One region of the Pseudactinotalea sp. Z1732 genome, then DNA from elsewhere that is predicted to be linked to it. Evidence: predicted binding sites of a transcription regulator. Region 1 holds the regulator's gene; each other region holds the start of a gene.
What was found. The regulator LexA, encoded in region 1, represses DNA repair genes until DNA is damaged. The targets are predictions, from matches to a motif close to TCGAACANNTGTTCGA.
Positions count from the first base shown of each region.

Region 1 (3,497 bases):
GGTCCTGGCAGCAGATCCACCTGGTGGCGCTGTCGGACTCCGAGACCGCTCCGGCCGGGCGGGTGACGCATCGCTCCTGGCCGGCCGGCCCCGGCGGGGAGTCCCGTCCCGACCCGCACGGCTTGTGGCGGGAGGCCTTCGGCGTGGCGGAGCACACCGCCGGCCGGCCCGTGCTGCGCTACCCGCTCACCAAGGCGGAGGGCTACCGGGCGGTGGTGAGCATGATCGCCCAGGAGGAGGCGGACCTCATCCTGCATCCCGGTGACCTGGTCGGCGGCGGGGGATACCAGCCCGCCTGGGATGAGTTCTTCACGATCAACGCCCCCTCGGGCCTGCTCTCGCGGGCACCGCTCCTGCCTGCGCTGGGAAACTGGGAGAACTTCGGCGCCCGCAACGGCCGGTACGGCACGCCGTCGGACCGTTCCCCGGTGGTGCGGGCCCGGGCCAAGTACCACGCCCACTTCCCGGGCCCGGACGGGTCGCGGGGCCGGGGCTACTACCGCCTCGACCACGGACCACTCACGATCCTGACGCTGGACTCCTCGAACGGGGAGCCCGACGACCATCGGTCCCGTTACGTCCGGCCCCTCACCGGGCGGGCCTACCGGGGCCCGGGCACCGATACCCAGGACCACTTCACCGCAACGGAGTACACCGCCGCCGGTGGCACGGACCTGAACGACATCGCCCCCGGCAGGCCGCAGTGGCGCTGGGCCGAAGAGAATCTGGCCGACGCCCGGGCGCAGGGCCGGATCATCCTGGTCCAGTTCCACCACGTGCCCTACTCCAGCGGTGCGCACGGCCTACCGATGGATCACGAGTTCTCTACCGGTCAGGGCGGAACCCCGATGCGCAGGTTCCATCGGATGTTCAGTGAATTCGGCGTGGCCGCGGTGCTCTGCGGGCACAGTGAACTGTTCGAGCGCTCGGTGGTGCCCGACGGCGACGAAGGCTCACCCGGGGTGCTCTACTACGACGTCGGTGTGGCCGGGGACAGCCTGGGTGGCGAACTGCGAGGGGGTGATGGGGAGCTCCTGCGGTACAACCCGCACCGGGCCTGGACGGCCGACCAGGACGCTCCGGAGCGCTGGGAGGTGGCCGGCGACGGCAACCCGGTGCTGCGTGAGGGTGGCAAGCACTACGGCTACCTGGACATCAACCTCGAGCGCACCGGGACCGGAGCGCGGTTGACGCTGCAACCGATCCACGCCTTCCCGGTCCTGGACTCGCAGTACCGGGTGCTCCGGATCGAGCGACGCACCTACGACGACGAGGTGTGCCTGCGGATCGGACCGGACGGGCGGGTCACACCGAGCGCAGGACGCTGACCACCCGGCCCAGGATCTGGGCGTCGGATCCCTCGATCGGGGAGTAGGCGGAGTTGGCCGGCATCAGCCAGACCTCGCCCTCGGTGCGCTTGAGCGTCTTGACCGTGGCCTCACCGTCGATCATCGCCGCGACGATCTCACCGTTCTCGGCCACCGGCTGCTGACGCACCACGACGAAGTCGCCGTCGCAGATCGCGGCGTCGATCATCGAGTCGCCGGTGACCTTGAGCAGGAACAGGTCGCCGTCGCCGACCAATTGGCGCGGCAGCGGGAAGACGTCCTCCACCGACTGCTCGGCCAGCACCGGGCCGCCCGCCGCGATCCGCCCGACCACCGGGACGTAACTGGGCGAGGCGTCCACCTGCTCATCGGAGTCGGTGCTGAAGAACTGTTTCGGGCCGCGGGCCGAAGCCGGTGCCGGGCTCTCTTGCGCCGGCGCCGTGCCGTGGGGATCCAGGATCTCGATCGCGCGGGTGGAGATCGGGTCCCGGCGCAGGTACCCCTTTTCCTCCAGGACCTGGAGCTGGTACTTCACCGATGACGGGCTGGCCAGGCCCACGGCGGTGCCGATCTCGCGCATCGTCGGCGGGTACCCCTTGGTCTCGATGTTGGTGCGGATCGAGTCCATGATCCGCTGTTGCCGGGCGGTCAGACCGGGGGAGTGGCCGGTCTGGTCCGGGTGCTGCCGGCTGGTGTCCTTGGGTCCCTCGGCCATCGTGTCCTCCTGCGGTTCGGTGCGGTTGCGAGCGGCTCTGCCATGGTCCCGTCACCGCGATGTCAGGGGTCGGTGGTGGGGTGTTCCCCATGACGTTCCTAAGCCTAGGCGTTACGGCGCCGAACAGGAAACATCTGTTCGACTGGCGTGTCGACGCTATCGAACGGCTGTGTTACTGTCCATACATGTGTTCGCAGAACATCAGTTCGAGGGTCGGTCGGTTGCCGGTCCCGGACGTGGCCCGAGGAGTAATCCGATGAGTGCACTGGCGATCCACCCCAGCCCCTCGACCCGGCGGGCCGCCCTGCGGCGGTCGCGGACGCGCCCCTGCTGGCACGCCGGCCCTGCACGTAACTCGACCTGTCACCTCCCGGTTCCCGCAGTCTTCTCGGCGCCCGGAGCGGCTCCGGCCCCGGAGGCCCCGAAGGCTACGCCGCAGAGCGACGTGCCGCGGGCCCTCGTACCCCAGCAGACCGAGGGCTCGGGCGGCCGGACCCGTCCCGTGACGCCCCTGGTGACGGCACCGGTTCGCCCGACGGCTCCGGTTCGCCCGGCGGTACCGGTTCGTCCGGCGGCGCCGGTGCGCCCGGCCAGGGCGCGCGAACACGCCCCCCTGCGGCTGACCACCCGCGGACGGCGGGTGCTGGTCGCGCTTGGCTTCGCGCTGGCGATCGCCGTGGGCGGCGGGCTCGGCACCCTGCTGGCGCCAGAGGCGCAGACGCCGGCAGAGGTCTCCACCGTGGTGGTCCAGCCGGGCGAGAGCCTGTGGGTGATCGCGAGTGAGATCGCCGATCCGGGGCAGGACGTGCGCCAGGTGGTGGAGACCATCCGCGGCATGAACGGGCTGGAGCGCTCCACCGTGCACGCCGGCCAGGAGTTGAGCGTCCCGCAGGGCTGAGGAACCCGCTGGAGGGCGACGTCCCACACCGGTAGCCAGATGTGGCATTGTGTGTGCACCGAGCACGCCGTCACCAAGCCGGGAAGGGACGCGCCGATGCATTGTCCGTACTGCCGTAACCCCGACTCGCGGGTGGTGGACTCCCGCACCGCCGACGACGGCGGCAGTATCCGCCGCCGCCGGCACTGTCCCGAGTGTTCGCGCCGCTTCACCACGGTGGAGAGCACCAGCCTCACGGTGATCAAGCGATCGGGGGCGATGGAGCCGTTCAGCCGGGAGAAGGTCGTGGCCGGTGTGAGCAAGGCGTGTCAGGGTCGCCCGGTCTCCGCCGATGACCTGGCGCTGCTGGCCCAGCAGGTGGAGGAGTCCATCCGCGCCACCGGCGTGGCCGAGATCGACTCCCACGAGGTCGGATTGGCGACCTTGGGGCCGCTGCGGGCGCTGGACGAGGTGGCGTACCTGCGCTTTGCCAGCGTCTACCAGAACTTCACCTCCCTCGAGGACTTCGAGGCCGCGATCACCGCGCTGAAGTTGGACCGCAATCCTGCCTCGGAGC
Region 1 covers NZ_JBMPQC010000006.1:74,940-78,436, reverse strand. The annotation lists gene ACPL7H_RS12375 (metallophosphoesterase family protein) at 1-1,328, shown strand, start outside; gene lexA (transcriptional repressor LexA) at 1,306-2,043, opposite strand; gene ACPL7H_RS12365 (LysM peptidoglycan-binding domain-containing protein) at 2,546-2,941, shown strand; gene nrdR (transcriptional regulator NrdR) at 3,038-3,497, shown strand, end outside.

Region 2 (3,497 bases), on a different contig from region 1:
AACCCCCATGCCAACGGCGGGCTCCTGCTGCGCGACCTGCGCCTGCCCGATCACCGCGATTTCGCCGTCGACGTTCCCGCCCCCGGCGCGCGCATCGACGAGCCCACCAAGGTGCTGGGACGGTGGCTGACCGAGGTGATCCGGGCCAACCCGGACAACTTCCGCATCTTCGGCCCGGACGAGACGGCCTCGAACCGGCTATCGGGGGTCTACGACGTCACCGCGAAGCAGTGGAACGCCGAGTACCGCGACATCGATGAGGACGATGATCTGGCACCCAGCGGCCGGGTGGTGGAGATGCTGTCGGAGCACATGTGCCAGGGATGGCTGGAGGGCTACCTGCTGAGCGGCCGGCACGGGATGCTGAACTCCTACGAGGCGTTCATCCACATCGTCGACTCGATGTTCAACCAACACGCCAAGTGGCTCAAGGTCACCCAGGAGATCCCCTGGCGGGCACCGATACCGTCGCTGAACTACCTGCTGTCCTCGCACGTGTGGCGCCAGGACCACAACGGCTTCTCCCACCAGGACCCCGGCTTCATCGACCATGTGATGAACAAGAAGGCGGAGGTGGTACGGGTGTACCTGCCACCGGACGCGAACACGTTGCTGAGCGTCTACGACCAGATCCTGGGCACCCGGGACTTCGTCAACGTGGTGGTGGCCGGCAAGCAACCCGGTCCGCAGTGGCTGGACATGGAGGCCGCGATCGCCCACTGCGCCCGCGGCGTGGGGGTGTGGGACTGGGCCGGCTCCGAGGTGGAAGGGCAGGACCCGGACGTGGTGCTGGCCTGCGCCGGGGACATTCCCACCATCGAGACCCTGGCTGCGGCCGGCCTGCTGCGCGAGTACCTGCCGGACCTGAAGGTGCGGGTGGTGAACGTGGTGGACCTGATGCGCCTGCAGGATGACCGGGAGCACTCGCACGGGATGTCCGATCGCGACTTCGACACGGTGTTCACCAAGGACAAGCCGATCCTCTTCGCCTACCACGGCTACCCGTGGCTGATCCATCGACTGACCTACCGGCGCACGAACCACCCGAACCTGCACGTGCGCGGATACAAGGAGGAGGGCACCACCACCACACCGTTCGACATGGTGATGCTGAACGACTTGGACCGCTACCACCTGGTGATGGACGTGATCGACCGGGTGCCGCAGTTGGGCAGCCGGTACGCCGGATTGCGCCAGGAGATGGGCGATGCCCGCCTGAAGGCCCGGCAGTACACCCGCGACCACGGTGTGGACATCCCCGAGGTAGCCGACTGGGTGTGGCCGGACGCGGCCGACTCGGGCACCGTCTCCGGCTCGAACGCCCAAGCGGCTGCGACCGATACCGGCGCGGACCACGGCTGAGCCGTCGCCGCACGATGGCACACTCGAGGAATGACTTCGTGGATCTGGCGCCCGGTAGGCGCAGTCCTGCTCGCGCTCGTGGTGCTCACCGGCTGCGTGCGGCTGGACGGCGGGGTGACCATCAGCACCGATGACACCCTCTCCGGTGACGTTGTGGTCGCCGTCAGCCAGGCCTGGGCCGAGGCCAATGGTCAGGATCCCTACGCGCTGCAGCGCATCCTGGACGAGGAGATCGCCGCGGCCCCGGATGCCGGCATCGCCGCGGAGCCGTTCGAGGACGGCGAGTACATCGGGGCCACGTTAACGCTGACGGACGTGCCGATCGAGCGGATCGAGGAGTCCACCTCCGGCGCACTGATCGTCGCCGCCGAGGAGGACGGACACATCGTGGCCGGCCGGTTCGGTGACCTCGACCTCACCGCACCGGACGGCGCCGAGGAGGACGATCAGGTCGCCACGCCGTGGATGATCGACTTGTCGGTGACCTTCCCGGAGGCTGTCACCGACCACGACGGCACCCTGGTGGGCCGCACCGTCTCCTGGGACCTGGAGCCCGGTGATGACACCCTCTTCGCCACCACCGCAGGCAGCGGCTTCTCCCTACCGGTTCCGGTTCCGGTGCTGCTGTTCGGGCTGCTGCTGGTGGGGACCGGCCTCTGGCTCGTCATCAGCCGACGACGGCGGCAGGCAGCGGGCGAGCAGCACTGACTTGCCGTAGGTGACCGACCCGGGCGGGCAGCCGACCCGTGCAGCGAACGGTACTCGGTGTGCTGTGAGGATGGAGGAAGGCCCGGCCTCTCGGGGGACCGGGGCCTTGTGGCCCGAGTGGCTACCTCAACCCTCCTCGACTGGGTGCACGCGTCCTGTCCGGCGTCGGTGGCCGAGCCCGATGACGAGAGCCCTGAGGCGGGGGTCGGCGACCTCCCGGTCTCTCACCCGAGCGGTCAACTGCACAGTTATCCCCAGGCCGGGCGTACCCGCGTAGCTATCCACAGCGCCAAAACGATTCGAACGTTTGTCGGAGGTGGGTTGTAGGTTCGACTCATGTCCATCACCCAGGTCCCACCGATGATCCAGGCACCGGCCGCGTTGGCTCAGGTCGCCTCGGTCGTTGGCGAGATTGCTGCCGGTGGGTGGTGGCGGGTGGGTGAGTCAGACCTGGGCGAGGCGCTGGCGCAGGCGGGTCGGATTCGTCACGAGGTGGCCCGGCTGGAGGCACACGCCGCGGCCGAAGCGATCTCTCGCGGGTTGCCCGCAGGCCAGGGAATGACGGCGGTGGACTACCTGGTCAAGGTGGCCAGCCAGTACGCCCCGGCGCCACCGCGGGGGCAAGCGATCCACACCGCGCGCATCGCCGAAACGATCAACAACCCCTCCCCCGGTGTGGAGAACACCCTGACCGGGTTCGATGCCGGGCTGATCAGCACCTCCAAGGCCTCAGCGATCATTCAGTTCCACCACGAGGTGGAACCGATCTCCGAGGCCGAGGCGCTTGCCACCACGATGAAGACGATCAACGAAGGCGCGACCGACCAGGTCGAACATTCGGACCCGAAGAACGACAAGAACGACGAAAACCACGCCGGGGGCGACGACGGGGATGCCGCCGAAGGCGGGGCACCGGTGCGCCGATGCGGGTGGACCGACCGGCAGCTGGCGCTCCTGCTGCGCCGGGCACGGCGAACCATCAAACCACCCAAGGACTTGGAAGCCGAAGAGAACGGGCAACGAACTCGCCGAGCCCTCTACACCCTGCCCGCAGCCGGCGGGATGACCGAGTACCGGGTCCTCCTCGACCCCGAAGGGGCGGCCATCATCGACGCCACCTTGTCAGCGCTGTCCAAACCGCAGCCGGCCGAGGACGGCACCCCCGATCCGCGCAGCGCACCACGCCGCCGGGCCGACGCCCTGGTCACCATCATCCAACGGGGCGTAGCCGCCCCCGAGGGAACCCCCCAGACCACCAAGGCCCAAGTATTCATCACCATCCCCCTCAGTGACCTACAGTCCAAGACCAACGGCGCCGGAATCACGATGACCGGGCAGGTGCTCTCCCCGGAAACCGTGCGGCGCATGGCCTGCGATGCCTCGATCATCCCCGCAGTGCTGGGCACCGAGGGCGAAATCCTCGACCA
Region 2 covers NZ_JBMPQC010000001.1:343,940-347,436, forward strand. The annotation lists gene ACPL7H_RS01650 (phosphoketolase family protein) at 1-1,362, shown strand, start outside; gene ACPL7H_RS01655 (LppM family (lipo)protein) at 1,393-2,070, shown strand; gene ACPL7H_RS01660 (DUF222 domain-containing protein) at 2,407-3,497, shown strand, end outside.
Region 2: the regulator LexA is predicted to act here: its motif matches at 2,370-2,385, upstream of ACPL7H_RS01660 (DUF222 domain-containing protein).

Region 3 (3,497 bases), on a different contig from region 1:
GCACGCAGAGCGCCGAGGCCACCCGGACCGACGACGTTGCGACTGCCGACAGCAGTGTTGACACGGATGCAGGTAGTTCTACTGCGGACAGCAGTGTTGACACCGATGCAGATGGCACGGAGAGTCGCAAGGACGACGTTTAACCTCGGCGGGTGGAACGCCACCGTCGTGCGAACGCCACCGTAGAGCGGACGGCGCTGGCTGAGCAGGCATGATGTGGTTACCGGAGCGTGGATGTGCCCGGGTGGCTCCTGCCGCTCCCGCCGCTCATGCCGCTACTGCTGCAACCGCGTCGCTGCCGCTACTGCCGCATGGTGAAGGTGTAGCCGCCGGCGGATGCTCGGCCCTGGTGATATCTGTGGTCGTGGGCCATCCGATGATGGCGATGACATAGTGGCACCGCGTTATCGAGATCGGTGGGTCCGTGGTGGGACCAGGGGATGGCGTGGTGGAGTTCGCACCAGGCGTAGGGGCGTTGGCAGCCGTCGGCGGCGCAGGTGGTGTGGCGCACGGTCAGGGCGGTGCGTTGGGGTTCGGTGAAGAGTCGTTTGCTGCGCCCCAGGTCGAGTGGGATCGACTTTCCGTTCAGGACGGTTGGGATGAGGCCGGAGTTGCAGGCGAGTTGGCGGGCCTGGGCGGCGGAGATCTTTTCTCCGGTGTCCAGCCCGGCTGCTGCGAGTCGTCCGCGGAGTACGTCTTCATCGAGGGTGACCACGATCGTGGCCGCGGTTTTGGGGCTGAGGTGGTCGGTGGGAAGGTGTTCGATGAGTTCTGCCAGGGCCAGGCCGTGCGTGTTGGCCCAGTCGGTGCGCCGCCCGTGGGCTGCCCGGGCGGGGTTGGGCAGCCCGGACAGGTCCTCCATCGAACTGTCGGTCGCGCCCGTGCCGCGGCGTGCCTCTGCACCCAGTCCCGTGCCCGGTCCGGGGACCGGCTGCGGGCCCGGAGCCGCGCGGGTGCCTGCTGCGGTGGCACCGGGGGCTTTGCTGGTGGCGTCATCGGCACCGAAGAGCGCGTCCTCATCCGCACCGGTGTTGTCGAAGGCCTGACGGCCCGCGCCGGCGTTACCGAACGCCCCGCCACCGCTGCCTGCGTTGCCGGTGCTGTTGTCTGCGGGTCCGTTGGTGCGGCGGGGTGCGGTCATGGTGTGGATGATCTTGCGCAGCAGGTGGCCGTGGAAGACCGGGAGGGTGAAGTGTCCGGTGACGGTGCCGTCGTGGTTGTCCCGCAGGGTCAGACGCGTCTGTGCCCGGGCGCGGGCTTCTTCATCGGCGATTTGGCCCTCTTCGTGCGCGTCGACGGTTTCGCGGTCCTTCTTCAGCGCCTCCAGTTGCCGCCGGGCGCGTTGGCGAAGCGCTGAGGGGGGTATCTGCTTGGCCTTGTCCACCAGGTCCGCTTCGACCCGGTTCCGCTCCGCGGCGGTGAGGCCTTCGGGCAGTTTCTCTCCGGCGCCCACGATGATCTCGGCGTGCTCTGCAGAGATGTCGCCTCCATCCAGGGCCCGCTGGGTGGGGACACGATCGGTGAGCCGGGTGGCGAGCTTGGTCTCTCGGCTGGTCTCTCGCCCGTCGTCGTTGGTGTGCTTGGCCGCCCACGAGGCGGTATCGGCATGACCGGATCTCTGGGCGGTCCTGGCCTGATCGGCGGCGGCGAGGACTTTGAGTTTGTAGGCCCGCACCCGCGACTCGATCCGCTTCAGATCCACCAGCAACTGTCCCTGCCCTGCAGCGTTCAACCCACGCGGGTCCAACCCCACCAACCCGTCCAGCGCGGCATAGACCTCCTGGGTGGGGGAGATGCGCGGGAGCGGGTGGACTGCCATAAACCCACACTACCTAGAACGGGCGTTCGAGTCAATGGTTCGAACCAAACTCTTTCACATTGCACAGATTCGATTCGATCATGGCCAGATTCGATGGAGCCCTGCCCGTTCGTTGTGTTCCGGACCGGTCGAAGCCAGGCCCGACGACGACGGCGGCGCCCGGCCGTTCAGGTCGCCGACCCGACCTCCTTGGCCAGCAGCGCCACGTGCAGGGCGGTGCGGGTCTCGGCATCGGCCAGGTCCACGCCGAGGATGCGTTCCATCCTGCGCAGCCGGGCGTACAGGGCCTGTCGGCTCAGGTGCAGGGCCCGGGCCAGGGGGGCGATGGCCCCGCCGGCCTCGAGGTAGCGGCGCAGCACGGTGACCAGGCCGGTGTCGTGCTGGTCGTCGTGGATGAGTAGTGGGGCGAGTTGGCGCTCGGCGAAGGCGGTGAGGCGTTCGTCGCCACCCAGCAGCATCAGCAGCCCGCGGATCCCGATGTCGGCGATGCGGTGGTACGCCTTGCGGTGCTCGGCCGGGATCAGCGCGGCGGCGCGGGCGATGTAGGCGGCTTCGGGCAGGTCTGCCCCGGCCTGGGAGATGCTGTGCCGCTCCGGCGTGACGCCCACCACCGCGCCCTGCCGGACGCCGCCAGGGGTGACCGAGGTGCGCCCCAGCGCTGCCGCGAACGTCTCCAGCGCCGTCTCCGGGCTCGTCCTTCCTGGCAGCGCTACCAATACCCCGACCAGGTCCTCATCCAGCGGGCTGACCAACGCGGATAGCTGCGCCTGGGCGATAGCGCGCGAGACCGCCTCGGCCAGGGCCTGCTCCGACCGCGGGCCGGCGAGCGGGTCGGCGCGGTGGTTGCCGAGCGGGTCGGCACCGTGGTCGCTGAGCGCGTCCGCACCCGGTGAGTCCGCCCCGGCGCGTCTGCCTGAGGACGCCCCCACCCCGGACGCTCCCACCCCAGCCCCGGCCGCCCCCGCCCCGGCCACCCCCGCCCCGGACACCCCACTCCCGGACACCCCAGCCCCAGCCGCCCCCGCCCCCGCCCCAGCACCCCCGTCGTCGGTCCGCCCCCGCGCCACGCACAGCGCCAGGTAACGCTGCGCCCGCACCAGGCCGAACGCCTCGGCGGCCGCGCGCACGTCCTCATCGGGCGCGCGGGCACCGGTGTCGGCGAACCCGGCGAGGAAACGCTGCAGGGCCCGGGAGCGCAGCGAGGCCGCATCGCGTTCCATCAACCGCGCCACCGCCAACGCCTGCGCGGCCCGTTCCACCAGCATCCGCGCCGCCGACGGGGGCACCACCGGCTTGCCCACCAGCACCAACCGCCCCCAGTCGCCCTGGGTGCCGCCCACGCCGGTCACCAGCCACCCGTGTTCGGGCACCTCGTGGGTGCCGCCCACCCGGTCCACCAGCCGGGAGCGGGCCGACCAGTCGGTCAGCACCTGCGCATCGGCCCGGGTGTAGGCGATCACCTCGTGGGCCAGGTTCTCCAGCACCACCGCGCTGCCGGCCATCTGCGCGGTGCGCTCGATGATCTCCTGGGCGTCGGCGCCGGCGACGGCCACCTGGGTGAAGACCTCATGCACCTGCCGGGTGAAGGTGAGCAGTTCGTGCTGATCGTCCACGATCCGGGCATGCACCGCTTCGGTGATGGTGACGAACTTGACCGTGCGGTGCAGCGCCACCATCG
Region 3 covers NZ_JBMPQC010000014.1:9,560-13,056, reverse strand. The annotation lists gene ACPL7H_RS17160 (DUF3027 domain-containing protein) at 1-143, shown strand, start outside; gene ACPL7H_RS17155 (HNH endonuclease signature motif containing protein) at 302-1,819, opposite strand; gene ACPL7H_RS17150 (PucR family transcriptional regulator) at 1,987-3,497, opposite strand, start outside.
Region 3: the regulator LexA is predicted to act here: its motif matches at 1,834-1,849, upstream of ACPL7H_RS17155 (HNH endonuclease signature motif containing protein).